DNA from 4 places in the Rhizobium sp. 0TCS1.26 genome. Region 2 is predicted to be linked to each of the others. Evidence: predicted binding sites of a transcription regulator. Region 2 holds the regulator's gene; each other region holds the start of a gene.
The links. The regulator PhoB, encoded in region 2, activates phosphate uptake and scavenging genes when phosphate is short. The targets are predictions, from matches to a motif close to TGTCATNNANCTGTCAT.

Region 1: the regulator PhoB is predicted to act here: its motif matches at 3,438-3,454, upstream of phnF (phosphonate metabolism transcriptional regulator PhnF).
Region 3: the regulator PhoB is predicted to act here: its motif matches at 3,682-3,698, upstream of AAIH46_RS18905 (DUF2794 domain-containing protein).
Region 4: the regulator PhoB is predicted to act here: its motif matches at 2,080-2,096, upstream of AAIH46_RS17265 (DUF47 domain-containing protein).

Annotation. Positions count from the first base shown of each region.
Region 1 is NZ_JBCIYV010000003.1:668,415-675,788, reverse strand. It holds gene AAIH46_RS17175 (N-acetylglucosamine kinase) at 1-208, opposite strand, end outside; gene AAIH46_RS17170 (DeoR/GlpR family DNA-binding transcription regulator) at 205-990, opposite strand; gene AAIH46_RS17165 (zinc-binding alcohol dehydrogenase family protein) at 1,135-2,148, opposite strand; gene AAIH46_RS17160 (winged helix-turn-helix transcriptional regulator) at 2,252-2,662, shown strand; gene phnF (phosphonate metabolism transcriptional regulator PhnF) at 2,687-3,421, opposite strand; gene phnG (phosphonate C-P lyase system protein PhnG) at 3,536-3,988, shown strand; gene phnH (phosphonate C-P lyase system protein PhnH) at 3,988-4,581, shown strand; gene AAIH46_RS17140 (carbon-phosphorus lyase complex subunit PhnI) at 4,587-5,684, shown strand; gene AAIH46_RS17135 (alpha-D-ribose 1-methylphosphonate 5-phosphate C-P-lyase PhnJ) at 5,681-6,559, shown strand; gene phnK (phosphonate C-P lyase system protein PhnK) at 6,556-7,329, shown strand; gene phnL (phosphonate C-P lyase system protein PhnL) at 7,331-7,374, shown strand, end outside.
Region 2 is NZ_JBCIYV010000002.1:942,580-949,953, forward strand. It holds gene AAIH46_RS11760 (aspartate aminotransferase family protein) at 1-811, opposite strand, end outside; gene AAIH46_RS11765 (GcrA family cell cycle regulator) at 1,228-1,767, shown strand; gene phoB (phosphate regulon transcriptional regulator PhoB) at 1,918-2,601, opposite strand; gene phoU (phosphate signaling complex protein PhoU) at 2,630-3,340, opposite strand; gene pstB (phosphate ABC transporter ATP-binding protein PstB) at 3,389-4,204, opposite strand; gene pstA (phosphate ABC transporter permease PstA) at 4,218-5,534, opposite strand; gene pstC (phosphate ABC transporter permease subunit PstC) at 5,531-7,015, opposite strand; gene AAIH46_RS11795 (substrate-binding domain-containing protein) at 7,195-7,374, opposite strand, start outside.
Region 3 is NZ_JBCIYV010000004.1:234,933-242,306, forward strand. It holds gene AAIH46_RS18890 (ABC transporter permease) at 1-1,598, shown strand, start outside; gene AAIH46_RS18895 (Bax inhibitor-1/YccA family protein) at 1,806-2,552, shown strand; gene AAIH46_RS18900 (N-acetyltransferase family protein) at 2,685-3,242, shown strand; gene AAIH46_RS18905 (DUF2794 domain-containing protein) at 3,279-3,665, opposite strand; gene AAIH46_RS18910 (DUF1223 domain-containing protein) at 3,998-4,714, opposite strand; gene acnA (aconitate hydratase AcnA) at 4,950-7,374, opposite strand, start outside.
Region 4 is NZ_JBCIYV010000003.1:691,231-698,604, reverse strand. It holds gene kaiC (circadian clock protein KaiC) at 1-1,229, opposite strand, end outside; gene AAIH46_RS17270 (NUDIX hydrolase) at 1,501-2,019, opposite strand; gene AAIH46_RS17265 (DUF47 domain-containing protein) at 2,126-2,779, shown strand; gene AAIH46_RS17260 (inorganic phosphate transporter) at 2,779-3,783, shown strand; gene AAIH46_RS17255 (hypothetical protein) at 3,858-4,169, shown strand; gene AAIH46_RS17250 (PAS domain S-box protein) at 4,225-7,374, opposite strand, start outside.

The DNA.
Region 1 (7,374 bases), on a different contig from region 2:
CATGCATCGGCAGGCCGAGAACGGCCGCTTCCGGCGTTTCGCCGCCGCAAACCTCGGCAATTGCTCCCGCCAGCAGGGACTGCCAGTCGGACACGTGGTGCGGATCGAGGCTCGGCCCCTCAAATCGGCGACGCACGGTGCCACTCGGATCAGCGATGGCTGCGATCGTCTTGCTGCCGCCGGCATCGAGCCCGAGGACGAAGCTCATGGCCGCACCGCATCCTGGAGCGCAGCAATCGCGATTTCCGTCCCAAAGGCTTCGATCCGCTCGATCCATTCGGCGCCAAGGCCATTGTCGGAAATGATCGTCTGCAGGCGCGACAGAGGCGCGACCTTGTAGGTGAGCCGAGCGCCGAACTTGCTGGAATCCGCCAACAGGATGCGTTGCTCGGCGCGGCTCAGCATTACCGTGTTCAGCCGCGACTCGTTCTCGTCGACCGAATAGATGTTACCATCCTCGGCGATCGCGCCGCCGCCGAGGAAGAGCTGCTTGAACCACAGGCGGTCGAGCATTTCCTCCGCAAGCGGGCCGACGAGGGAGGAATTCTCCTTGCGCAAATGCCCGCCGAGAAGCGTCACCTTGACGCCCTCGACATCGATCAGCAGCTGAGCAGCCGGCAGGCAGTTGGTGAAGATGTTGAGCGGCAGCGGATCAAGCCGGATGCGCCGTGCCAGCTGAAGCACGGTCGTGCCGGAATCGAGGAATACCGAGGTTCCCGGCTGGAGCATGTCATAGGCGAGATCACCGATGGCGCGCTTTGCCGCCAGCCCCTGCGCCTCGCGCTGCTCGAACGCCACCTCGCCCTCGAAATGATCCGAAAGCCGCGCGCCGCCGTGGGTCCGGACGATGACACCCTGCTCCTCGAGCTGGGTCAGATCCCGGCGAAGCGTCGGCACGGAGGCACCGACTGCTTCGGCGATCGCCGCGATCTGCGACGAGCCGTTGGAGAACAGGAACTGACGGATGGCTTGAGCGCGGTCGCTTTTCATCGGTGGCCGTTCGTCTTGCTTGAACTGGCCAAACTATCGATGGGCGGCGGATCAATGTCAATCACTTTTGTGATCGTTATTGATCGTTTTCAGCTTCTGAAACGGTGAGTGCGGCGCGCCAACCTAGGCGGCGCGCCGCAAGGGTTAGAACCCTTCCAGCACGATCTTGCCCTTGGCCCTGCCGCTCTCGATCGTGGCGTGCGCCTTCCTGAGGTTTTCGGCGCTGATGGGCTTGAGCACCTCGGTCACGGTGGTGCGGATCCGCCCGTCGTCGATCAGCTTTGCCACCTCGTTCAGAAGCGCTCCCTGCTCGCCCATGTCCGGCGTTTCGAAGAGGCTGCGGGTGAACATCAGCTCCCAGTGGATGGAGACCGCCTTGCGCTTGAACCCCACCACATCGAGAACGTCCGGATCGTCGATCAGCCCGAACCGCCCCTGCGGCGCGATCAGATCGATGATCTCCTTCAGATGCCGGTGGGTTTCGGTGGTGGAGAACACGAAGGCCGGAGCGCCGATGCCGAGTGCTTCCACCTGGGCAGCAAGCGGTTGGCTATGATCGATCACGTGATGAGCACCGAGATCTTTGACCCATGCCTGGGTCTCAGGGCGCGATGCCGTGGCGATCACCGTCAGGTCGGTCAGCGCCCGCGCCAGCTGGATGGCGATGGAGCCTACCCCGCCTGCCCCGCCGATGATGAGAATGGCGTTCGCGGCGCCCGGAACCGGCTTGCGCACGTCCAGCCGGTCGAACAGCATTTCCCAAGCCGTTACCGCCGTCAGCGGCAGCCCGGCGGCCTCGGCATTCGACAGTGTCTTTGGCTTGTGGCCGACGATCCGCTCATCGACGATGTGGAACTCGCTGTTGACGCCCGGGCGGCCAAGCGCGCCAGCATAGAATACTTCGTCGCCGGGTTGAAACGCTGTGACGTCCGGTCCGACTTCGGCGACCGTGCCGACGGCATCCCATCCGAGGACTTTCCAGCCATTGTCTTCAGGCCGGGCGCTACGGCGAACCTTGGTGTCGACTGGGTTGACGGCGACAGCCGCTACCTGAACCAGGATGTCGCGGCCGGAAGCGCGCGGCCGCTCGAGTTCGATATCCTCAAGTGCATCATCCCGATCGATTGCACCGGGGATCCTGTATCCGATCGCCTTCATCGTCTTCTCCTTTGACGGCAGTTGTTGTCGCCTCAAAATGTGCTAGCCTCGGAAAACTGCAATACGCACAAGCAACGCTAATACTATCAAAAAGGATAGTGTGATGGCCAAAGTCCGGCACTCGCGCTTCGACTGTAGTCCGGGCTGTTCGGTGGAAGCAGCCGTCGGCCTGATTGACGGAAAATGGAAGTCGGTGATCCTCTACCATCTGCTCGACGGCACGCTGCGCTTCAACGAGATCCACAGGCAGATCGTCAATGTGACGCCGCGCATGCTGACCAATCAGCTGCGCGAACTGGAAAGCGACGGGCTGATCGAGCGCAAGGTTTATGCCCAGGTGCCGCCGAAGGTGGAGTACAGCCTGTCGCCGCTCGGCCGGAGCATGGAGCCCATCCTTCTATCGCTGAAGGCCTGGGGCGATGCCAATATCGGCCTCTACGGCAAGCCGACCGCCGCACCCGCCAATGACGAAAAAGCAGCCTCGGCCGGCGGCCGTCTGAACGACTGCGCCTGATCGGGAGACGGAAGGCCAATCGCGTCAGGATTGCTCGGATGGGTTGGCAAACACCAGTTCCATCCGGTCTGCGAGGAACCGGGTCACCACGCTCTGAACCGTGCGGTCCTCCGCATCGACATCGAGTGCACGGCTGACAAGGACGATGCTGTCGGCAGCGCACTGGAGAAATTCCGCATCCCGCGCGGTGATCCGCTCCGCCGTCAGCCGTGTCTCCTTCCGCCGGTAGTCCGCCAGCCCCTCCTGCAGGAATGCCTTGGTGATCGATCCGCTCTCGGCATAGGCGGCAATGATGCCCGGGAATCGATCGGCTGAAAACCACGACGTCGATCGCGACAGAGGCGCGCCTTCGACGACCGACAGCCGTTCGAGCCGGTGCAGCGGCGCGCCCATGCGGCAGCCGAATAGTCGGGCCTGGGTCGCATCAGCTGCGACGATGTCGGCCTGGATGAGGCGCCCTGACGGCTCGAGCGACTGGCGCATCATGTTTTCGGAGAAGCGCGTCCTCGCTCCGATCGGATAGACGATCCGCTGCGGGACGGCTCTGACAAAGGTGCCTCGCCCGCGCTCCGCCCGCAGCAAACCCTCGACCGAGAGCGCGGCAATGGCACGCCGCACCGTGTGTCGATTGACGCCGAAGCGCGACGCCAATTCCGTCTCCGGCGGCAGTTGATCGGCAAACTCTCCCATAGACACCGCACTCCGGAGTTCGTCCGCCACCCGGCGCCAGCGCGAGATCCCGTCATCCGTTCCGTTCATGCCGTTTCCCTCAGGGCGTCATTCAATCGTCATCATTCACCGGGTATAACCTAAACATATCCGATTGTCTAAACAAATAGACAACTTTGCTGTTGATGACAAAGGTTTGCCGCCGTGGGTTCAGAAACATTCAGTCGAAAACAGGCGCTCGACATTCTTGCCGCCGCGCCGGCCGAGATGCTGGCGGAGCGTTACGCGCTGCTCGCCTCCAATCTGCCTTCCGCCACGCCGGTGCGCGGGCCGGAGATCGGCACCGTCATGATCCGCGGCCGAGCCGGTGGCGGCGGCGCCGCGTTCAATCTGGGCGAAGCGAGTGTCACGCGTGCGACGGTCAAGATCGCCGGCGGCGAGGTAGGACATTCGATCATCCTCGGCCGCGACCAGCGCAAGGCGCAAATCGTCGCGCATCTGGACGCCGTCCGCCAGTTGAACGCCTGGGTCGGACGCATCGACGACGAGATCCTGCGCCCCGCCTTCGAACTCATCAATGCGGAAAAGCTGCGGCGCGCCGAGGAGACCGAGGCGACCCTCGTCGACTTCTTCACCGTCGCGCGGGGAGAAGACTGATGCAGAACGTTTCCTTCGACGGCGGATTCAGCGATCCGGTCTATACGTCCCAGGCGGTCTTTCGGGCCGTCATGGACGCGTTTTCCAGCCCCGGCACAGTGGCGTCGCTCTCCGGTCACGCTACAGGCCCGGCACCGCTCTGTGCCGCCGCCTCGGCGATCCTGCTGACGCTTGCCGACTACGACACCCCTGTCTGGTTCGAAGGCGAGGCAACGCAGGACGCAGCTGCCTGGCTAACCTTCCATACCGGCGCTCCCGCCGCGTCCGATCCGTCCAAAGCCGCACTGGTGGTGCTGTCTGAAGGCGGCCATCCGGCGCAGTGGGAGGATTTTTCCCGCGGCACGGTCAACTACCCGGATCGTTCCGCCACCGTGCTGCTGCCGGTGCGGTCGCTGATTGACGGAACACCGCTGGAATTGTCCGGCCCCGGCATCGAGACGACCCGCCAGATCGCGCCTGACGGGCTTGGCCCAGAGTTCGTCGCCTGGGCTCAAGGCAACCATGCCGCCTACCCGCTCGGGCTGGACCTGGTCCTCGTTTGCAACGGCGACACGCTCGCCTTGCCGCGCACGACGCGCATCAGGGAGATCTGAAACCGATGTATGTAGCGGTAAAGGGCGGCGAAGCCGCCATCGACAAGGCTCACAAACTTCTTGCCGATCGCCGGCGCGGCGATCGTGACGTTCCGGCGCTGACACTGGCGCAGGTGGCAGGACAGCTGTCGCTGGCCGTCGACCGGGTGATGGCCGAAGGCTCGCTCTACGATCCCGAGCTTGCTGCCATGTGCGTGCGCCAGTCGCGCGGCGATCTCATCGAGGCGATCTTCCTGCTTCGCGCCTATCGCACGACGCTGCCGAGATTCGGCTACTCGCGGCCCGTCGAAACGGGTTCCATGCAGATCGAGCGGCGGGTCTCGGCGACCTACAAGGATATTCCGGGCGGTCAGCTTCTTGGCCCCACCTTCGACTATACGCACCGCCTGATCGATCCCGCAATGGCAGGCGACGAGCCGGTCGATCCACCGGCACGGCGAGAGCTTGGCGAGGACAAGGCATTCCCACGGGTCACCGACATCCTGAACGGTGAAGGCCTGATCGAACCGGACGTGCGCTCGGACAAGGAGCCCGCCGACCTGACCCGCGATCCGACCAGCTTCCCAGTCGATCGCGACCAGCGCCTGCAGGCGCTTGCCCGTGGCGACGAAGGCTTTCTGCTGTCGCTCGCCTATTCGACGCAGCGTGGCTATGGCCGAACGCATCCGTTTGTCGGCGAGGCACGCATCGGCCTCGTCGAGGTCGAGATCGACGTGCCGGAACTCGGCTTTGCGGTCGCCGTCGGATCGATCCGCGTCACCGAATGCCAGATGATCTCGCAGTTCCGCAACCAGGGGGATGAGGGTCCGCGGTTCACGCGCGGCTATGGCCTGGTGTTCGGCCAGTCGGAACGCAAGGCGATGGCGATGAGCCTTGTCGACCGGGCGCTCCGCGCCGACGAGTTCGACGAGCAGCGGACGGCACCGGCGCAGGACGAGGAATTCGTCCTCGCCCATTGCGATAACGTCGAGGCGACCGGCTTCGTCGAGCATCTCAAACTTCCCCACTACGTGGATTTCCAGGCCGAGCTTGGCCTCCTGCGCATGCTGCGACAGGAGCACGGCGACGCGCAACGACTGCAGGCCGGGGAGACGGCGGAATGAACCTGCCCAGCTACAACTTTGCTTATCTGGACGAACAGACCAAGCGGATGATCCGCCGGGCGATCCTGAAAGCGATCGCCATCCCCGGCTACCAGGTGCCTTTCGCCTCGCGCGAAATGCCGATGCCTTACGGCTGGGGAACCGGTGGCGTGCAGGTGACGGCAGCGATCCTCGGTCCGACCGATGTGTTGAAGGTCATTGACCAGGGCGCCGACGACACCACCAACGCGGTTTCCATCCGCGCCTTCTTCGCCAAGACGGCCGGCGTCGCGACGACGACGAAGACCACCGAGGCGACCGTCATCCAGACGCGCCACCGGATCCCCGAAACGCCGCTGACCGCCGGGCAGACCCTCGTCTACCAGGTGCCGATCCCCGAGCCGCTGCGCTTCCTGGAACCGCGCGAAACCGAAACCCGCATCATGCACGGGCTGGAGGAATACGGTCTGATCCAGGTGAAGCTCTACGAGGACATCGCCCAGCACGGGCACATCGCGACGACCTATGCCTATCCGGTGAAGGTCGAGGATCGCTACGTCATGGATCCGTCGCCGATCCCGAAATTCGACAACCCGAAGATGGACAACTCGCCGGCGCTACAGCTTTTCGGGGCCGGACGCGAGAAGCGGATCTATGCGCTGCCGCCGTTCACCAAGGTCGTCAGCCTTGATTTCGAGGATCATCCATTCGCCGTGCAGCGCTTCACCGCGCCTTGCGCGCTCTGCAACGCGACCGGCGTCTATCTCGACGAGGTGGTGACCGACGACTGCGGCAGCCGGATGTTCGTCTGCTCTGACACCGATCATTGCGAGACGCGCCAGGCCGAGGGTCACCATGGCTCCGGGCTGCCGCATGCCGCAGGAGAACAGCCATGACCGGTCCCATCCTCTCCGTCCGCGATCTGGAACGGCGCTATGGCAATTTCATCGGCTGCACGGACGTCTCGTTCGATGTCTGGCCCGGTGAAGTCGTCGCCATCGTCGGTGAATCCGGCTCCGGCAAGACAACTCTCCTCAACTGCATATCGGCCCGGCTCGAACGGTCGTCCGGCAGCGTCCGTTACCGCATGCGCGACGGCGGCTTTCCGGATCTCGCCGATCTATCCGAGGCGGAGCGCCGCTTCCTGATGCGCACCGACTGGGGCTTCGTGCATCAGAACCCGGCTGACGGCTTGCGGATGCGCGTCTCCGCCGGCGCCAATGTCGGCGAGCGGCTGATGGCGGTCGGCGAGCGGCACTACGGCGACATCCGCCGCACCGCCGGCGACTGGCTGTCGCGCGTCGAGATCGGCACCGAGCGGATCGACGACCAGCCAGTGACATTCTCCGGCGGCATGCGTCAGCGCCTGCAGATCGCCCGCAACCTCGTCACCCATCCGCGGCTGATCTTCATGGACGAGCCGACGGGTGGTCTCGACGTTTCGGTCCAGGCGCGCGTGCTTGACCTCCTCCGCAATCTCGTCACCGACCTCGGCCTGTCGGTCGTCATCGTTACCCATGACCTGGCCGTCGCACGGCTGCTGTCGCAGCGGATGATCGTCATGAAGAGCGGCCGGATCATCGAACAGGGGCTGACGGACCGTGTGCTGGACGATCCGCAGCATGCCTATACGCAATTGCTCGTCGCCTCGATCCCGGAGAACTGAGATGACCCTGCATCAAACTCAACCGGTGATCGCCGACACTCTGCT
Region 2 (7,374 bases):
CGTGCACGCCGGGCTTCATGCCGGACGCAGCTTCAGCGGTCGCAAGGCACGCTCCAAACGGAAAACCGCCGCCGATACCCTTTGCCACGGCCATGATGTCGGGCGTAACGCCGGACCATTCATGGGCGAAGAACTTGCCGGTCCGGCCGACGCCCGTCTGAACCTCGTCGAAGATCAGCAGCATGCCGTGCTCGTCGCAGAGATTGCGCAGTTGCTGCAGGAATTCCTTGGATGCCGTGCGGATACCGCCCTCGCCCTGGATCGGCTCGATCAGCAGTGCGCCGGTGTTCTCGGTGATTGCCGCCTTGAGGGCCTCGATATCGGCGAACGGCACCTGATCGAAACCGGGCGCCTTCGGGCCGAAGCCTTCGAGATACTTCTCCTGGCCGCCGGCAGCGATCGTCGCGATCGTCCGACCGTGGAAGGCGCCCTCGAAGGTGATGATGTGGAACTTGTCGGGATGGCCCTTGGAGTAGTGGTAGCGACGGGCGGTCTTGATGGCGCATTCCAGGGCTTCCGCGCCGGAATTGGTGAAGAACACCTTGTCGGCGAAGGTCGCCTCGACCAGCCGCTGTGCCAGCCGCTCCTGCTCGGGGATCTCGTAGAGATTGGAAAGGTGCCAGACCTTGTCGGCCTGCGCCTTCAGCGCCTCGACAAGATGCGGATTGGCGTGGCCGCAGGAGGTGACCGCGACGCCTGCGCCGAAATCGAGATAGCGCTCGCCCGTCTCCGTCACCAGCCACACCCCTTCACCACGCTCGAAGCGCAGAGGGGCCCGTGCAAACGTGTCGAAAAGCGCGGCTTCAGCCATGGCGACAGCACTCCTTGGGCATCATCATCTGTGCGGCGGCAACGTCCGCCGAAATCAAAAATGCCGCCCCAGCGGGCGGCGGCTGCACTATCCGCATTTCGCCGACGGCTGTCAACAAATCGCTCCAATTCCGGCGCATTGCCGGGCCATGGCGGTTACGGCGCCGGTTTCGGCCGCTGTGGCAAAAAAGACTCTGTCTGGCAGCAAGTTGGGGAAAACCCGGAAATCGATTCGCAGCGATTCGTACGACTCTTGTCAGCGAGTCCACCGCCCTCTAGGTTAAAGATCAATTACTAGACTGCATGCGGCGGAACTAGTCACCAAAAGTATAGATGTAGTATGCGCGACGAAATTGGTTTCGTCGTAACGGTGAGAGATTCTGTCTTGCTGATGTGTGCTCAAGGCGGAGAGACAGCATGAATTGGACAGACGAACGCGTCGAGAGATTGAAGCGGTTATGGGCCGAAGGGCTCAGCGCCAGCCAGATCGCTGCACAGCTTGGCGGCGTCAGCCGCAACGCGGTGATCGGCAAGGTGCATCGCCTCAACCTGCCGGGCCGCATCAAGGCCGGCGGCACTTCGGCTGCCGCCCGCACGCCCAAGCGCACTGCCCCGGCGCCACGCGCTCCGGCCTACACCGCTCGCCCGAACGTTGTACCGGCACGCACCATCGGCCGTCCGATGGGTGCAACCGCGGTGAAGGAAGATTTCGAGATCGAGGCGATCAACGCCACCCAGCTGATGACGACCAATGTCGTGGTTCCGATGGCGCGCCGCCTCGTCCTCACGGAGCTGACCGAACGCACCTGCAAGTGGCCGGTCGGCGATCCGCTGAAGGACGACTTCCACTTCTGCGGCGCTGAATCCTGCGATAACTCGCCTTACTGCAAGTACCACGCACGGCTTGCCTACCAGCCGGTCACCGAGCGCCGCAAGTCCGCGGCCGCACGGGCCTGATACGAGCACAGTCGATGCACTGGTGAAAACGGGCCTTGTGCCCGTTTTTTTGTGACCTGCATCCGGCCGGACCGGACGTTCGCCCGCGGCCCACGAAAAAGCCCGACCTCTCGGCCGGGCTTCGTCAGGACAGGGGATCGCCTCTAAACGTCAGGCTTCCATGGAATAGCCGGCGCCGCGCACGGTGCGAATTACGTCCTGCATGTTGGAAAAGTTCAGGGCCTTGCGCAGGCGACCGACATGCACGTCGACGGTGCGCTCATCGACATAGATGTCGTGCCCCCAGACGCCGTCGAGAAGCTGAGAGCGCGAGAAAACGCGGCCGGGCGACGCCATCAGGAATTCCAGCAGCCTGAACTCCGTCGGCCCCAGACGCACTTCGCGGGCCTTGCGGTGCACGCGGTGCGTATCGCGGTCGAGCTCGATATCGCCGCAGCGAAGCACGCTGGACAGGACTTCAGGACGCGCGCGGCGCAGCATCGCCTTGACGCGGGCCATCAGTTCCGGCGTCGAGAACGGCTTCACGACGTAATCGTCGGCACCGGTCGCCAAACCGCGGACACGTTCGCTTTCCTCGCCGCGGGCGGTGAGCATGAGAATCGGCAGACGCTCGGTCTCCGGACGCATACGCAGCCGTCGGCAGAGCTCGATGCCGGACACCCCCGGCAGCATCCAGTCGAGGATAAGCAGATCCGGCACGCGCTCCTGAAGACGGATCTCCGCCTCGTCGCCGCGCAGGATCGTCTCCACCTCGTAACCTTCAGCTTCCAGGTTGTAGCGAAGGAGAACGCTAAGCGCCTCCTCGTCCTCGACGACAGAAATCTTCGGCAGCATAATCAGGAACTCCTACAGGTCCGCGCAGCTATTCGGCCACAGCGCCGAGCATGTTGGAGCTGTCGTCCTTGGCCCGCTCGCCGACAGGCTGGGCGCCGGTCGCCATGTAGTAGATGGTCTCGGCAATGTTTGTCGCGTGGTCACCGATGCGCTCGATGTTCTTGGCGCAGAACAACAAATGCGTGCAGGTGGTGATGTTGCGCGGATCCTCCATCATGTAGGTGAGGAGCTCGCGGAACAGCGAGGTGTACATCGCGTCGATCTCTTCATCGCGCTGGCGTATCGCCTCGGCCTTCTGGGCAGACCGGTGCGAATAGACGTCCAGCACTTCCTTCAGCTGCACCAGCGCCAGGTCGGACAGATGCTCCAGGCCGCGGGCCAGCTTGCGCGGCACGCCGGTGCCCTGCACTGCGATCACCCGCTTGGCGGTGTTCTTGCCGAGATCGCCGACCCGTTCGAGATCGGCGGCGATGCGCAGCGTGCCGATGATCTCGCGCAGGTCCGCCGCCATCGGCTGGCGCTTGGCGATGGTGACGATCACCTTCTCCTGGATCTCACGCTCCGCATGATCGAGAATAACGTCGTCGGAGATGACCTTCTGCGCGAGAGCGCTGTCGGAATTGACGAGCGCCCGCACGGCGTCCGAGCACATCTGCTCGGCTAGGCCGCCCATCTCGGAGATGCGGCGATTGAGGTACTTCAGCTCTTCATCATAAGCCGACATGATATGGGATGGCATGTGTCTCTCCTCGGACGAATGGAACCAGTGGCAGGCGGCGCTGTCTGATCAGCCGAAACGGCCCATGATGTAGTCCTGCGTGCGCTGGTCATCCGGATTGGTGAACATCTTGTCGGTATCGTCTTCCTCGACGAGCTGGCCGAGGTGGAACATGGCGGTGCGCTGCGAAACGCGGGCTGCCTGCTGCATCGAGTGGGTGACGATGACGATCGTGTAGTTGGCGCGCAGCTCGTGAATGAGCTCCTCGACCTTGGCCGTCGCGATCGGATCAAGCGCCGAGCACGGCTCATCCATCAGGATGACTTCCGGCGAAACGGCGATGGCGCGGGCGATGCACAGACGCTGCTGCTGGCCGCCGGACAGGCCGGTGCCGGATTCCAGCAGGCGATCCTTCACCTCATTCCACAGGCCGGCGCGCTGCAGGCTTGCCTCGACGATCTGGTCCATGTCGGCGCGGTTCCTGGCGAGGCCATGGATGCGCGGACCGTAGGAGACGTTCTCGTAGATCGACTTGGGGAACGGGTTCGGCTTCTGGAACACCATGCCGACGCGGGCACGCAGTTCGACGACGTCGATCGAAGGGTCGTAGACGTCCTCGCCATCGAGCACGATGCGGCCGGTGACGCGGCACTGCTCAATGGTGTCGTTCATGCGGTTGAGGCATCGCAGAAAGGTCGACTTGCCGCAACCCGACGGTCCGATCAGCGCGGTCACGGTGTTTTCGCGGACGTTCAGGTTCACATCGAACAGCGCGCGCTTCTCGCCGTAGTAAACCGATACGTCCTTGCCCACCATCTTGTAGGAAACGTCATTCATTTTCTGATCCAGCGCCTTCTCAACTGCAGCTTCAGACATCATGTTCATTGTCCGTCTCCTTCTACCAACGCCGTTCGAAGCGACGACGCAACAGGATTGCGCCGACATTCATTACGATCAGGAACAGGAGCAGGATGATGATTGCTCCGGACGTGCGTTCCACGAAAGCGCGTTCCGCCTCGTTGGCCCACATGTAGATCTGCACCGGCAGCGCCGTCGACGGATCCATCGGCGTGGTCGGATAGTTGGCAACGAAGGCCACCATGCCGATGAGCAGCAGCGGCGCGGTTTCACCGAGCGCGTGTGCCAGGCCAATGATCGTGCCGGTGAGGATGCCCGGCATGGCGAGCGGCAGCACGTGGTGGAAGATCGTCTGCATCTTCGACGCGCCGAGGCCGAGCGCCGCAGCACGGATCGACGGCGGGACGGCCTTCAATGCGGCGCGGGTGGCGATGATGATCGTCGGCAGCGTCATCAGCGTCAGCACCAGGCCGCCGACCAGCGAGGCCGAGCGCGGCAGGCCCATGAAGTTGATGAAGACGGCAAGACCGAGCAGGCCGTAGACGATCGACGGCACGGCCGCCAGATTGTTGATGTTGACTTCGATCAGGTCCGTCAGACGGTTCTTCGGCGCGAACTCCTCCAGGTAGATGGAGGCCGCAACACCGATCGGCAGCGCCAGCACCAGGACGATCAGCATCATGTAGAACGAGCCGATCAGCGCAACGCCGACGCCGGCCGCCTCCGGGCGGCTCGACGCGCCGTTGAAGAAGATGCCGGAGTTGAAGTGCTTTGCCAGTGCACCCGCTTCGGCGAGCTTGTTCATCCAGCCGACCTGCTGGTCGGAGATCTTGCGGTTCTGCTCGGTCACTTCCAGGTTGATCTGGCCCTTGAAGGCCGAGTCGATGTCACCGGCGGCGAGCAGCGAGACGGTCTGGGTCGTGCCGATGATCTGCGGATTGGCGACGACCATGTCGCGCAGCTGGTTACGCACGCTGTTCGAGATCATCTGGTTGACGGCGCGAAGCTGGGCGGTGTCGCCCTCGCTGACGCCAAGCGCCTTGGCCACGGCGTTGCGCGCGACGATCGGATAGTTCGCCGTCATCAGCTTCTGCGGATCGGTGGCGCGCTGGTTGTCCTTGTCGATGATCTGCTCGGAGAACTCGACCGGCACGGTGATCATCGTCTGCTGGAAGGCGGTGTAGCCCTTGGAGACGACCGACCACAGAAGCAGCATCAGGAACAGGATGCCGAAAGACAGTGCGGCGATGCCATAGGCGCGGAAGCGGCGTTCGGCGGCGTAGCGGCGCTTGATGCCAATATCGCGGCGAGCAGGCTTGGCTAAGACGCCGGCGGGGGTGGAAACCACGTCGGTCATTCGTACTGCTCCCGGTATTTGCGCACGATGAAGAGCGCGTAGATGTTGAGGCAAAGCGTGATGGCAAACAGCGTGATGCCGAGTGCGAAGGCGACCAGCGTCTGCGGCGAGGTGAATTCAAGGTCGCCCGTCAACTGGCTGACGATCTTGACCGTCACCGTTGTCATCGGCTCGAACGGGTTGAGCTGCATGCGGGCGGCAACGCCGGCTGCCAGCACAACGATCATGGTTTCACCGATGGCGCGCGAGGCGGTCATCAGGAGCGCGCCGACGACGCCCGGCAGTGCTGCGGGCATGACGACCTTCTTGATCGTCTCCGACTTGGTGGCGCCGAGCCCGAGCGAACCGTCGCGAAGGGCGCGTGGCACGGCGGTGATGATGTCGTCCGACAGCGACGAGACGTAGGGGATCAGCATGATGCCCATGACGAAGCCGGCGGTGAGAACGCTCTGTGCCTGAATGAAGTTGGTATAATCGCCGGTCGCCAGACCGTTCAACTGCGAGGAGAGGTCGCGCAGGAACGGACCGACCGAGGTCAGCGCGAAGAAGCCGTAGACGATGGTCGGGATGCCGGCCAGGACTTCGAGCAGCGGCTTGGCGACAGCGCGAACCTTCGGCGACGCATATTCCGACATGTAGATCGCCGAGAACAGGCCGACAGGCACGGCGACGAGCATCGCCACAAGGCCGATGTAGAGCGTGCCGGCAAGCAGCGGGATCAGGCCGAACTGACCTTCCGAGGCAGTGGCGCCGGCGGCTGCGAAGCGCGGATCCCAGACGGTGCCGAAGAAGAATTCCCAAGCAGGGATGCGGCCGAAGAAGTGGCCGGCTTCCGTCAACATCGACATCACGATACCGATCGTCGTGACGATGGCGATCGACGAGGCGAAGATGAGCGCGGACAGAATGACGTTTTCGACGCGGTTGCGGGCCCTGAAGCGTGGCGCAATGCGGGTGTAGGAGAAAGCCGCACCACCCAGCGCCACGAGCAGCACCACCGCCGTCATGACGCGACTGCTGATCTTGCTCATGGCGTTGAGGTCGCCGGCGGACGCGACCATGTAGGGCTCGGGATCGCCGGCGAGTGCGACACCCTTCGTGCCGAGCATCGCCCGCAATTCGACCGGATTGGCGCCGACGCGATCGATTTCCTCTAGCGTCAGTACATCCATGCCGCGGGCGAGCGAACTGACCATGCCGAAGCTCAGGCCCTGCTGCGCCTCGGACTGCGCCTTCACCTCTTCGGGAAAGCCTTCACGGACAGTCGAGTTGATGTAGATGGGGCTGACGATCAGCCAGACGGCCAGGACGACCAGCGCCGGCAGTGCGGCACAGACGGCGACGAAGCTGCCGTAGTAGCCTGGGCGTGAGTGGAGCCTTGAGGACACGCCATCGGCGATCGCCAGGGCGCGCCGTGTGCCGGCGACATAACAGACGACCGCAATGATCGCCAAGACCAATAAAATCAACGATGTGTTCATTACAATCCCCCGGCCTACCGCTCTGGCGGCACGCGTTACCGCACAATTGCCTTCACCGGAACCGAATTATTCGCACGTACGAACCGCGATTTTCGATCCGCTGAGGCCGGTCCCTGTCGGGTCCCCTCAAAGGCCAAAGAAGACGGTCGGCGCCGCACGAGGCGGCGCCGGGTCGTTCGTTACATGGTCTTGCCGGAAGCGAAGTCCTTGCGGACCTGTTCGCGCTGGTCGTCCGGAGCAGCAACCAGGCCGTATTCGGCAAGCGGCGAGTCCGGGCCGACCATTTCGTCGGAGATGAAGAACTCGACGTATTCCTTGAGGCCCGGGATGACGCCCAGGTGCGCCTTCTTGACGTAGAA
Region 3 (7,374 bases), on a different contig from region 2:
AGATCCTGCTGATCGGCATGGTCGGCATCGTCATCGGCCTGGCGATGGGCGCCGTCGCACCCTTCGTGGCGCTCGGCTTCCTGCGCGACATCCTGCCGGTGCCGGCGGAAGCGACGATCTATCCGGCAGCGCTCGGGATGGCCGCCCTGTTCGGCCTATTGACCACCTTCGCCTTCGCCATCCTGCCGCTTGGACATGCGCGGCGGGTGCCGGCAACGGCGCTGTTCCGCGACCAGAGTTTCGACCAGGCCCGCCTGCCCTCCTGGCCCTACCTCCTGGCGGGCTCGGCAGCGCTTGCCGCGCTTGCGGGACTGGCCATCTATGCCGCCGACGACCGGTTCATCGCCATCGTCTTCCTCGGTGCCGTGGCTGCGGCCTTCGTGCTTCTGCGGCTGGTGGCAGCCGGCATCGCCGCACTGGCAAGACGCAGCCCGCGGGTTAACTCTCCGGCGCTCAGGCTGGCGATCGGCAATATCCACCGTCCGGGTGCGCTCACGCCGTCCGTCGTTCTGTCGCTTGGGCTCGGGCTTGCGTTGCTCGTGACGCTGGCGCTGATCGACGGCAACCTGCGCCGCCAGCTGACCGGGACGATGATGGAGAATGCCCCGAACTTCTTCTTCGTCGACATCCAGGGCAGCGAGCGCGAAGGCTTCGTCGATATCCTGAAGCAGAATTCGCCGCAGGGGACGATCCAGCAGGTGCCGATGCTGCGCGGCCGCATCCTCGCTTTCAACGGCCAGGACGTCAGCCAGATGAACGTGCCGCCCGGCGGACGCTGGGTGCTGCGCGGCGATCGCGGCATCACCTACCAGGAGAAGCCCCCGGAGAATTCGCGGCTGGCCCAGGGCGAGTGGTGGCCGGCCGACTATGCCGGCGAGCCGCTCGTATCGTTTTCAGCAGAGGAGGCGGAGGAACTTGGCCTGAAGCTGGGTGACACCGTCACCGTCAACGTGCTCGGCCGCAACATCACCGCCAAGATTTCCAACTTCCGGCAGATCGAGTGGGAATCGCTGTCGATCAACTTCGTCATGGTGTTTTCACCCAACACTTTCCGCGGCGCGCCGCATGCCTGGCTCGCCACGCTGACGGATGCCAATGCGACGCCGGCAGACGAAGGCCGCATCCTGCGCGCCGTCACCAACGCCTATCCGACGATTACCAGCGTGCGGGTGAAGGACGCGCTGGACATCGCCGAACAGCTGGTCGGGCAGCTGGCGACCGCCATCCGTGCTGCCGCTGCCGTCGCGCTTGTCGCCTCGGTCCTGGTGCTTGCCGGTGCGCTCGCCTCCGGCAACCGCGCCCGCACCCACGACGCGGTGATCCTGAAGACGCTCGGCGGCACGCGCCGCATGCTGATGCGCGCCTTCAGCTACGAATACATGATCCTCGGCGTCGCCACGGCGATCTTCGCGCTGGCCGCCGGCAGCCTGTCCGCCTGGTTCGTCGTTGCCCGCATCATGAAGCTGCCGGTGACATTCATGCCGGACGTCGCGGTGGTCACGCTGGTCGTGGCACTGGTGCTGACGGTGGGCATCGGCCTTGCCGGCACCTGGCGGATTCTCGGCCAGAAGGCAGGCCCCGTGCTGAGAGAGCTCTGATGCCAGGGCTGCTGCGGCAGTTCCTGGATTAAATTCTTGTCACCTTGGCGAATCGGACGGCAATCAGGGCCGATTCGGGGCTCGGCCACTTGAACCGGATGACCGATGCTCGCATATTCAATGCATGCTTGCTGAGGCTCCGCAGCGGCGCCAGGTGTCCTCGATGACGCCGACACCGTAGACATTCCGGAGCTTTGAGAGGACAAAATGGCTGAACCATACAACTTCCAGAACCGTACGGCACAGCAGCGTGCCCAGACGGGCGTCGAGATCGATGCCGGCCTGCGCGCCTACATGCTGAAGGTCTACAACCTGATGGCGCTGGGCCTGGTAATCACCGGTCTTGCAGCATTCGGGACATGGCAGCTTGCGGTCGACAACGGCCAGCTGACCGCTTTCGGCACGGCTCTCTATGCCAGCCCGCTGAAGTGGGTCGTGATGCTGGCTCCGCTCGGAATGGTGTTCTTCCTGAGCTTCCGCATCAACAAGATGAGCGTTGCCGCCGCCCAGACCACCTTCTGGATCTATGCGGCGCTGATGGGCCTGTCGCTGTCGTCGATCTTCCTGGTCTTCACCGGCCAGAGCATCGTGCAGACCTTCTTCGTCACCGCAGCCTCGTTCGGCGCGCTGTCGCTCTACGGCTACACGACGAAGCGTAACCTGTCGGCCATGGGCTCGTTCCTGATCATGGGCCTGTTCGGCCTGATCATCGCCTCGGTCGTCAACATCTTCCTCGCCTCGTCGGCTCTCGGCTTCGCGATCTCGGCCATGGGCGTACTGATCTTCGCCGGTCTGACCGCCTTCGATACGCAGAAGATCAAGGAGATGTATCTCGAGGGCGACGAAGTTGCCGTGGTCGGCCGCAAGGCGATCATGGGTGCGCTGACGCTCTACCTCGACTTCGTCAACCTGTTCATGTTCCTGCTGCAGTTCATGGGCAACCGCAACAACTGATCCGGCAGACACCATGACGATTTGCGAAAGGCGGCTCCAGGGCCGCCTTTTTGCTGTCAGGATGAAGGGGCTTGCGACGCGATTTCGACCGCCGTACTCTTCAAACTGCCCCGTTCCGAATGACAGATCCCGATGCCCTTCACGCTGCGCGACGCCACTCCTGCCGATCTTCCCGCCATCACCGAGATCTACCGCGACAGCGTGCTGAACGGCACCGCGAGCTACGAGATCACGCCACCCGACATGACCGAGATGCAGGCCCGCTTCGCCGCCATCGTCGACAAGCGCTACCCTTACATCGCCGCCGTCGATGCAGACGGCACCCTGCTCGGCTATGCCTATGCCTCGGCGTTCCGCACGCGCCCCGCCTATCGCTGGCTGGTGGAGGATTCGATCTATCTGGCGCCGGAGGCGCGCGGTCGTGGGCTCGGCAAGGCGCTGCTACGGGAATTGATCGAACGGTGCACCGTGCTCGGCTTCCGCCAGATGGCCGCCGTCATCGGTGGCGCGAGCCCCGCCTCCTGCGCCCTGCATGCGGGCCTCGGCTTCGAGATGGTCGGCACGATGAAGGGCACCGGCTTCAAGCACGGACGCTGGCTGGACACGGTGTTCATGCAGCGGGCGCTCGGCGACGGAACGACGTCGGAGCCGGATGCCGGCAGCTATCCGGGATCGCTGTTTGCCGGCTGATCCGACGGTTCGACAAAGAATTCGAAGGCCAGCCGATCAGTCGATCAGCTTCAGCACCTTGTCGAAGACCTTGAGCACCTGCGGCAGTTCATGGCCGCGCTTGAGGATCTTTCCATGCGTGTTGATCACGCTGTAGGCGCCCTGCCTGGCTGCAAGCTTCGGATCCTTCTCGATCCGGTAGAGCGGCATCTCGCCGGACCGCTTGAAGACCGAGAACACCGCCTTGTCCTTCAGGTGGTCGATCGCATAGTCCTTCCACTCGCCCTCGCCGACCATTCGCCCGTAGATCCGCAGGATCGCGTCGAGTTCACGCCGGTGGAAAGTCACCGGCAGCGGATCGTGCTTCTGGCGGTACTGGTTGAGTTCGACGACGACACCTTCCGCAGACGGCCCGCGCCCGGTTAAATCCGGCTGATCGGTCATCCAAGCTCCCGGGCTTGCAACATTTCCATGACAGTTTGCCTCACCGGCCGCAAAAAGCAAGCCGCAGCAGTCCCTGTAACAAGCGTGGCGGGCGGAAGATCCATGGCAGCAGAAGGCAGAGACGCAAACCGTCGAAACTCTCCGCTTTTGGCCTGATTTCGAACAAAAGGCTGCCGGAATCGGCGACCAGTGTAACGGTCATCCAGTTGGCGCCAGGCGCCATATGGTCCGGCCTCGAGTGATGACCTTACCCCCCAGCCCCCCATCGCTCAAGGCCGGACCTTCCTCTGGAGATCCTCCCAAGCATTGCGATCTCGGATTTGCCCTGCGCGTCAGGGGCTCGGATGGCCCTTGCGTCCGACCATGACGACGGCCGCGCCGAGGATTGCCGCCGGTTCGCCGTTGGCGCCGGACGTCTGCAGCAGGATCGCGCAGCCGTCTTTCTTGGTGCTGCCCATCGATTTCGCCGGCAGGGTGATCTTCAGCGCCTTGCCGTCCCACATGCCGACGGTCTGCACGTCATAGACGTTGTGCCAGTATTCCATCTGCTTGCCGCTGTTTTCGCCGCGCAGAACCTCGACCTGTTCCTTCTTGGTGAAATAGGCGACGACAACCTCGGCCCGGCCGGCGCCGGGGCCGATATCGATCGACATCTCGTCGCCCGTCACCTCGACGCCGACGGGAATGGTCATCCCCGTCCCCTTGCCGTTCATCCTGTCGACGGCGCTGTTGATCGCCGACAGGTCCATGCCCTTGACGTGCTCGCGACCGTTGATGATCGCCTGCGGCGTATAGACACCGCTGCGGCCCATCGAATGGGCGTAGCCGTATTGGCGCTCGGTGTTTTCCTTGCTGCTCAGCGTGTCGGCCCAGCCGAGATAGTTCCAGTAATCGACGTGGTAGGAGAGCGCCACGACGTCGCCCTGCTCGACAAGCTTCTTCAGCGCCTGGTCGGCCGGCGGACAGGAGGCGCAGCCTTGCGAGGTGAAGAGCTCGACGACGCCTTTCGGGGACCGGATCTCGCCGGCGATCGCCGGGCTGCAGACCATCGCCGCCGCCGCGATCCAGGCGCAGCGTTCGGCAAGCTTCAACATTGAGGTCAGGAGAGGCATCGGATGTCTTTGTTGCGAGGGAGCATTACGGTCCATGCGTCGAACCTACCTGCCGCCCGCTTCAAGCGGAAGTCACAAGCGGGTGAGACGCAGGGTGCCGGCGGACAGTGCGCAAAGGAAAGCCGCCGGACAAGCCTGTCCGGCGGCTTTTTTCTGTCACTTCGGGTGCGGCTCAGGCAGCCAGGTCACGCAGAACCGTCTGCAGGATGCCGCCATTGTTCATGTAGATCACTTCGTCGAGCGTATCGATGCGGCAGAGGATCTTGATCTCCTTCACCGAACCGTCGGCATAGGCGATCTTGGCAGTCATCCACTCGCGCGGCTTGATCTCGCCGTCGAGGCCTTCGATCGTCACGGTCTCGTCGCCCTTGAGGTCGAGGCTCTGCCAGTTGACGCCCTCGTCGAAGACGAACGGTACGACGCCCATGCCGACCAGGTTCGAGCGGTGGATACGCTCGAAGGACTGGGCGATGACGGCGCGTACGCCAAGCAGGTTGGTGCCCTTGGCAGCCCAGTCACGCGACGAACCGTTGCCGTATTCGACGCCGGCGAAGATCACCAGCGGCGTGCCCTCGGCCTTGTACTTCATGGCCGCGTCGTAGATCGACATCTCTTCCTTCGACGGATAGTGGACGGTGTAGCCGCCTTCCTTGCCGTTCGGGCCGAGCATGAAGTTGCGGATGCGGATGTTGGCGAACGTGCCGCGCATCATCACTTCGTGATTGCCGCGGCGCGTGCCGTACTGGTTAAAGTCGGCAACGCCGACGCCGTTCTCCATCAGGTAGGCACCGGCAGGCGATGCAGCCTTAATCGAACCGGCCGGCGAGATGTGGTCGGTGGTGATCTTGTCGCCGAACAGGCCGAGCACGCGGGCGCCGACGATGTTCGAAATGCCCGAACCGGTCTTGCCCATGCCGACGAAGTAGGGCGGGTTCTGCACGTAGGTCGAGTTGTCGTCCCAGGCATAGGTCTGGCCCGGCGGGATCTGCACGGCCTGCCAGTTCTCGTCGCCCTTGAACACGTCGGCATACTTGCTCTCGTAGAGCTCGCGGGTGACGTATTTCAGGATGAATTCCTGGATCTCGTGCGAGGTCGGCCAGATGTCCTTGAGGAACACCGGATTACCGTCCTGATCATGGCCGAGGGGTTCGGTGGTCAGGTCCTTCTGCACCGTGCCTGCCAGCGCATAGGCGACGACCAGCGGCGGGGATGCCAGGTAGTTCGCCTGGACGTCCGGCGAGATGCGGCCTTCAAAGTTGCGGTTGCCCGACAGAACACCGGCCGTGATCAGGCCCTTGTCGTTGATCGTCTTCGAGATCGGTGCCGGCAGCGGACCGGAATTGCCGATGCAGGTGGTGCAGCCGAAGCCGACCAGGTTGAAGCCCAGCGCATCAAGCGAGGTCTGCAGGCCCGACTTGGCGAGATATTCGCCAACCACCTGGGACCCAGGCGCCAGCGAGGTCTTCACCCACGGAGCCGATTTCAGGCCCTTGGCAACCGCGTTGCGGGCCAGGAGGCCGGCGGCGATCAGCACCGACGGGTTGGACGTGTTGGTGCACGACGTGATGGCGGCAATCGCCACGTCGCCATGGCCGATGTCGTAGCCTTCGCCTTCGACGGCGTAGCGGGCATTCAGCTGGCCCGGCTTCTTGTAGTCGTTCTCGAGAGCCGTTGCGAAGTTCGGTGCAATGGTTTCAAGCGCCAGGCGGCCTTCCGGACGCTTGGGGCCGGCCATCGACGGCACGACGTCGCCGAGGTCGAGCTCCAGCGTGTCGGTGAAGACGAGGTTCGAGCCGTCACCGTCGCGCCACATGCCCTGCGCCTTCGAATAGGCTTCGACCAGCGCGATGCGGTCCTTGGTGCGGCCCGACATGGTGAGGTAGTTGATGGTTTCGCCATCGACGGGGAAGAAGCCGCAGGTGGCGCCGTATTCCGGACCCATGTTGCCGATGGTGGCGCGGTCGGCAAGCGACATCGAATCAAGGCCGGGGCCGAAGAATTCGACGAACTTCGAGACGACGCCCTTCTTGCGCAGCATCTGCACGACGGTGAGCACGAGGTCGGTGGCGGTGACGCCTTCCTTGACCTTGCCGGTGAGTTTGAAGCCGATGACTTCCGGCAGCAGCATGGACACCGGCTGGCCGAGCATGGCAGCTTCGGCCTCGATGCCGCCAACGCCCCAACCGAGAACGCCAAGACCGTTGATCATCGTCGTATGGCTGTCGGTGCCGACGCAGGTATCCGGATAGGCAACCGTCTCGCCGTCCTCTTCCTTGGTCCAGACCGTCTGGCCGAGGTATTCCAGATTGACCTGGTGACAGATGCCGGTGCCGGGCGGCACGACGCGGAAGTTCTTGAACGCCTGCTGGCCCCACTTGAGGAAGCGGTAGCGCTCGCCGTTGCGCTCGTATTCGAGCTCGACGTTGCGGGCAAAGGCGGTCGGCGTGCCGAATTCGTCGACGATGACCGAGTGGTCGATGACCAGGTCGACGGGGACCAGCGGGTTGATCTTTTCCGGATCGCCGCCGAGTGCCACCATGGCATCACGCATGGCAGCCAGGTCAACGACGGCGGGAACGCCGGTAAAGTCCTGCATC
Region 4 (7,374 bases), on a different contig from region 2:
TCGGCCGAGTGCATCAGATGCGTAAAGACGGCGGTGATGCCTTGCGATTTCAAGGCGTCGACCATGCGCAGCAGCATTGCCTGCACTTCCCCGAGCTCGCCGGAGCCCATGAAGGCGGAGATCGGATCCAGCACGACGATCGACGGCTTGACGCGCATGATCTCGCGCAACATCACCGCCAGGTGCATTTCCAAACTGTAGAAGGTCGGACGGGCGGCCACGTAGTGCAGCGCGCCTGAATCGAGGTGCTGCTGCAGATCGATGTTGATGGAGCGCATGTTGCGCACCGATTGCGCCGCTGATTCCTCAAACGAGAAGTAGACGGCGCGTTCGCCGGCGCAACATGCGGCATCGACGAAACAGGCACCAATCGTGCTCTTGCCGGATCCCGCCACACCGCTGATCAGGATGCTGCTGCCGCGATGGAAGCCGCGCCCTTCGAGCATTGCGTCGAGATCGTCGATCCCGCTCGCAATCCGTTCGTCGAAGACCTTGTGGTTGAGGCCGAGCGCGCTCACCGGCAGGACGCTGAAGCCGTCCTTGTCGATCAGGAACGGGTATTCGTTCGTACCGTGCGCCGTGCCGCGATACTTGACGATCCGCAACCGGCGCGTGGAAATCTGGTTGTGCACCCGGTGATCGAGCAGCACGACGCAATCCGACACGTATTCCTCGAGACCCTGGCGGGTCAGTGTGCCGTCGCCGCGTTCGCCGGTGATGACCGTGGTCAGCTCGCGTTCCTTCAACCAGTCGAACAGACGGCGAATTTCCGCGCGCAGAACGGCGGGGTTCTGAAAGGCGGAGAACAGGCTTTCGATCGTATCCAGGACGACGCGCTTGGCGCCGACCTGGGCGATCGCCAGTTCCAGGCGCAGGAACAGACCTTCCAGATCGTAATCGCCGATCTCGGCGACTTCCGCCGGGTCGACGGCGATGTGGTCGATCAACAGCTTGTTGTCGGCGATCAGATCGTCAACCGAAAAGCCCAGCGAGGCGACGTTGCTGGCGATATCGACCGGACGCTCCTCGAACGTCACGAAGACGCCCGGCTCGTCGTAGTCGCGGATGCCGTTGATGAGGAACGTCGTGGCAAACAGCGTCTTGCCGCAGCCCGCAGAGCCACAGATGAGGCTGGGGCGCCCGGTCGGCAGGCCGCCGAGCGTCAGTTCATCAAATCCGTCAATGCCGGTCGGCGACTTGTTGATACCGGTTTCCACAGAGTGCCCCATTCAAAATATCGACGTCGTAGTGCCGTCGGTGCGGCTGCACAAGCTTCGACCGTTTATCACGTCACGCACGTGGCGCAAGCCTTCGAGGTCACAGGTAGATCCATCGCCAGACTGGCGAAGAAAAAGCCCGTAAACCGCGAGTTTCTAGAGCGAGGCACCGTCTGATCCAGTCGCAACGAATACAATACGCGACTCGCAGTCAGGTTCCGGTCGCTGGCGTAAACCTGGCTGGGAGAGTCTCTTCGATCAACGCCGAAACGATTCGGATGCTTCAGGATTTCAAACTCTTCCGCGGCTTGAAGCCGAGAAGGAGAGACTTGAGTTCCGGCTCTCGCACGCGCCTGGCCGCCTCGGCGATCGGCACCCACTCCAGCAGTCGCTCCCCCTTCTCCTTGTAGGTCCCCTCCGTTCCCGTCACGTGGATCTGGAAGACGTCGACGATGTAGGGAACGACGTCCAACTGATCGAGCGGCTTGAGGTAGGTGTAGCGACCGACGGGACGCTTGCGCACCGTACCGCGAATGCCGGCCTCCTCCCACGCTTCAATCGACGCCACCTCGTGAGGCTTCCTGTCCTTCATCGGCGACCCCTTGGGGATCACCCAGCGCCCGCTGCGCCGCGAGGTGATCGTCAGCACCTCGAAACCGCCCTCCGCGTCGGCCGCGCGAAAGCAGAGAGCTGCGTATTGCTGGCGGAACGGAGCGGTGAACAACTTGTGCGGAACGTGCGCCAATTGCGTCAGCAATCGCTGTGTCTCGTCCGCCGGAGGCTTGGGTGTCTTGCTTGCCATGCTGGATATGCCGTGTGGGTTTGTCTTTTTTGATATTGTCTCGATTGCCCGCGAGCATTTATGACACATTTATGACAGTCAGGCGCAAGATGAAGGCCAGCCCCGCATGATGAATGTTTTTCGCAAGTTGATGCCGCGGGAGGACAAGTTCTTCGAAATGTTCTGCGAGCACTCACGCACCGTGGTTGCCGCGGCACAGGCTCTGGAGCAGGTTTTGAACGGCACGGATGTCGAGCGGAACTGCGAGCGCATCGTCGAACTGGAGCACAAGGCCGACGACATCACCCGCGACGTGCTGCTTGCGGTGCGCCGCAGTTTCATCACGCCCTTTGATCGCGGCGATATCAAGGACCTCATCCAGTCGATGGATGACGCGATCGACATGATGCACAAGACGGTGAAGACCATCCGCCTGTTCGAGCAGCAGAGCTTCGACCCGCTGATGCAGCAGATGGGATCGGAAATCGTCGCGGCGGCCAAGCTTGTCGCTGAAGCCATCCCGCTGCTCGACAAGGTCGGCACCAACGCGCAGCGCCTCGCCTCGATTGCCGAACAGGTGACCGTGGTCGAGGGCCGCTCCGACGACCTTCACGACCAGGGCCTTAAGGACCTGTTCCGCCGGCATGGTGGAAAGGGCGGCCAGGGCGATGCGATGGCCTACATGATCGGCAGCGAGATCTATGGCGAGCTCGAGAAAGTGGTCGACCGCTTCGAGGACGTCGCCAACGAGATCAGCGGCATCGTCATCGAGAACGTCTGATGGATGCGACCCTCGCCCTGCCGCTACTGCTTGCCCTGATCGGCATCGCGCTGTTCTTCGACTTTCTCAACGGCCTGCACGATGCGGCAAATTCGATTGCCACAATCGTCTCGACGCGGGTGCTGCGTCCGCAGTTCGCCGTCGCCTGGGCGGCCTTCTTCAACTTCATCGCCTTCCTGTTTTTCGGCCTGCATGTGGCCGAAACGCTTGGCACCGGCATCATCGATTCGGCGATCGTCTCGCCGCAGGTGATCTTTGCGGCGCTGATGGGGGCGATCATCTGGAACATCGTCACCTGGATCTACGGCATCCCCTCAAGCTCCTCACACGCTCTGGTCGGCGGGTTGCTGGGTGCAGGCCTTGCCAAGGCCGGCTTCAGCTCGGTCGTCTGGTCGGGCGTTGGCAAGACCGTCGCCGCCATCTTCCTGTCGCCGGCGATCGGCTTCTTCCTGGCGCTGGTGCTGGTGCTCATCGTCTCCTGGATGTTCGTTCGACAGACGCCGTTTGCCGTCGATCGCACGTTCCGCGTCATGCAGTTCATCTCGGCGTCGCTCTATTCGCTCGGTCATGGCGGCAATGATGCGCAGAAGACGATGGGCATCATCGCCGTGCTGCTGTTCAGCCAGGGGCATCTCGGATCGACCTTCTACGTGCCGTTCTGGGTGGTCATCTCCTGCCAGGCGGCAATGGCGCTCGGCACGCTGATGGGCGGCTGGCGGATCGTCCACACGATGGGCTCGAAGATCACCCGCCTCAACCCGATGCAGGGTTTCTGCGCCGAAACCGGCGGCGCCCTGACGCTGTTCGGCGCGACATGGCTCGGTATACCCGTGTCGACGACGCACACGATCACCGGGGCCATCGTCGGCGTCGGCGCCGCCCGGCGTGTTTCTGCCGTCCGCTGGGGGCTGGCTGGCAACATCGTCATCGCCTGGATCGTCACCATGCCGGCGGCCGGCATCATCTCGGCATTGTTCTTCCTGCTGGTGGGGCTGATCTCCTAGCGTCAGCCGCATCTCCAGAAGGAACCCCGCCCGGCTCGCCGGCATTGAACCGGCGGAAATCCGAGCGGTAATGCATGTCCACCAGTTACCCGAACACGCCGGACGGCCGATACTTCGTCGTTCGCGGCCGCCTCTGGCGGCGCAGCAATCCGGCCCTCGACGAGGAGACGCGGTCTCGGCTGGTTCGGGACCTGATGTCGGCAAGGCGGGCCGTGCGCGATGCCAAAGGCGACAGCATGGCGACGACTGAGGCCCGGCGGCGGGTCGATGCGGCCAAGGTCGCGCTTGGCGAACGCGGCTCCGTGTGGTGGGACGACGGCGCGCCGGACTTCAACCGCCACATGGCGAAGAACACGCCCTATGCAGACTGGTTCGACAGCCTCTGATCGGAAGGACCATGGCAGGTGTCAATGCAGCCGACATAGTCCGGCTGCAAATCTCCTAGCCTTGCATTACCGCATCCAGCGCCGCCTTCAGCTCTTCGACGCCGTGCGGCTTCGGCAGCAGGGCGGTTCGCGACGGATCGTCTAGATCCGGTCCGCGATCGGCGCCCGTCGCAAAGACGATGCCGATCTTCGGCCAGCGCTGCCGCACCTGGATGCAGAAGTCCTCGCCGGACATGCCCGGCAGGCCGAGATCGCTGACGACGATGTCGACAGCCTGCGTCTCCAAATGACCAAGAGCCTCCTCCGCCGATCCGGCCTCCAGCACGTCGCAGTCGAGGTCGGCGAGCATGTCGGCCGTTGCCATGCGGATGAGGCCGTTGTCCTCGACGAGCAGGACGCTCAGCCGCCGTTCTTCGGCAGCCCTCGGCTCGGAAAGCCGCGCGGCCTTGGCCGGCGGCGGTGCGGCCGCCTTCGCCTCGGCGATCCGCATCTGCTTCTCGTTGTTGAGAACGTGCCGGATCTTGCGAGCCAGCGCCTCGCGCGTATAGGGCTTCGACAGCAGCTGCACGCCCGGATCGAGCCTGCCGCCGTGAACAATGGAGTTCTCGGTATAGCCCGAGGTGAACAGCACGGCGATGTTCGGCAGCCGCTCCTTGGCTTTGCGCGCCAGGTCGGCACTCTTCAGCGGCCCGGGCATCACCACGTCGGTAAACAGCATGTCGATCGGAATGCCACTCTCGACGATCGTCAGCGCGGCGCTCGCCTCCGGTGCCTTGAGAACGCGGTAGCCGAGTTCCTGCAGCATCTCCACGACAGTGGACCGCACACCCTCGTCGTCCTCGGCAACCAGGATGGTCTCGTGGCCACCCTCGACAGGCGTGTCGCCCGGCGTGACATCCAGATCCTCCTGCTGCGTCGAACGCGGCAGGTACATCCTGACCGTCGTTCCTTGCGCAACCTCGCTGTAGATCTTCACGTGCCCGCCGGTCTGCTTGACGAACCCGTAGACCATCGACAGGCCGAGGCCGGTGCCCTTGCCCTCCGGCTTGGTGGTGAAGAACGGCTCGAAGACCTTCTCGATCAGGTCGGCCGGCATGCCCGACCCGGTATCCGTGACCGAGAGCACCACATACTGGCCCGCCACCACGTCTTCGTTGTTTTTCGCATAGGCGCTGTCGAGTACGGCATTGCCGGCTTCGATGGTGAGCTTGCCGAAGCCATCCATGGCGTCGCGGGCATTGATCGCCAGGTTGAGGATGGCGTTCTCGATCTGCATCGGGTCGACAAGCGTGTTCCAGAGGCCGGCCAAGACGACCGTTTCGACTTCCACGCCGTCGCCGATCGTCCGGCGCAACATTTCGTCCATGCCGCGGATGAGACGGCCGACATTGACGACCCGCGGATCGAGCGCCTGCCGTCGACCGAAGGCCAGAAGCTGCGATGCGAGCTTGGAACCCCGCGCCACGCCGGCGAGCGCATTGGTGATCCGCCGCTCGGCGCGCTCGTTGCCGGAGACATCCTTGGCAAGCAGCTGCAGATTGCCGGCGACCACCTGCAGGAGGTTGTTGAAGTCGTGGGCGACACCGCCGGTGAGATTGCCGATTGCCTCCATCTTCTGCGCCTGCTGAAGGGCGATCTCGGTCTGTCGCAAGGCTTCAGCCGCCTCGCGCTCCTCGGTCACATCCCGGCCGACGGCATGGATGTAAGCATCGTCGGGCACCGCCGTCCACGAGATCGTGCGATAGCTTCCGTCCTTTGCCTGGTAGCGGTTCTCGAACGAGAACGTTGTCACGCCTTCGCTGAGCTTGCCAACTTCGGCTAGCGTGCTGTCCAGGTCGTCCAGGTGGATGAGGTGCATGAAGGAGCGCCCGAGGAGCTCACCCTGGTCCCATCCGAACACCGTACTCCATGCGGGATTGACGGCGACTATCGTGGCGTTGAAGTCGGCGACCAGCATGATGTCCGTCGACAGGCGCCACATCCGGTCGCGGTCGGCGGTGCGCTCCGCCACGCGCTGCTCGAGAGTCTGGTTCAATTCCTCAAGCTTGGCGCGCGTTTCGCGCAGTTCCTCGACATCCGTGTTGGTGCCGATCCAGCGAACGATACGGCCAGCCTCGTCCCTGACCGGGACGCCGCGCGCGATGTGCCAACGATGGACCCCATGCCTGTCGAGCAGCCGGTATTCCATCTGATAGGAGCTGCCGTTCGACCGGGCGTCCGCCCAGGTTTCCAGCGTCGCGAGGCGGTCGTCGGGATGGACGATTTCCAGCCAGTCGTCTCCGCCGAGGGAACCTTGCGGCCTGCCGGAAAATTCATAGGTCCGATCGTTGAACCATTCGATCGAGCCGTCCGGGCGCGCTGTCCAGATGTGATTGGGGATGGCCTGCGCCAGCGCCCGGAACCGCGCTTCGCTGTCGCGCAACTCCCGCTGTGCCAGGCGCCGCTCGGTGACGTCCTGAACCACACCGACAAAGCGAACGACGTTGCCGTCCGCGTCATATTCGAACTCACCGCTGCGGGCGATGACGCGCTTTTGTCCGTTGTCGGCGCGCCGGATCCGGTATTCCACCTTGAGAGGCGCCGTCGCCGACTTCCGCGTATCGGGATTGGATGCGACGTTCTGGTCTTCTTCGACGACCAGCGCCTGGATCGTGTCGATCGGGATGGCCTTGGACGGCGTAAGGCCGAAGATCTTGCAGAACTCGGCGGTCGGTCGAAGCACGTTGTCCACGAGATCGAGAGAGAAACCACCTACGCCGCCAGCCTCCTGGGCCCGACGCAACCTGGCTTCGGTCTCCTCCAGTGCCTGCGTCGCCAGATGTTCCACGGTCCTGTCGCGCAGCACCTTCACCAGCCCGACCGGACGACCATCCTCGTCCAGAAGGGGGCTGATCGAGCCGCTCGCCCAGAACCGGTCGCCGGATTTGTGAACATGCCAGCGCTCGTGGTGCGCCGTGCCGACCTCCAGGGCTTCATTGATCGCGTCATGGGGCCGCCCGCCGGCGCGGTCTTCTGCCGTGAACAGCAGATCCCAGTCGCCACCCACGACCTCTTCCTTCGTCCAGCCGAAAATCCGCCGCGCGCCTTCGTTCCAGCGCAGAATTCGGCCGTGGAGATCTAGGGCGAGGATTGCGTAGTCGGTAGCGCCGTCAAGGATCTGACGGCTCTGCGCCTCACTTGCCTTGAGAGCCTCCGTGACGCTCAC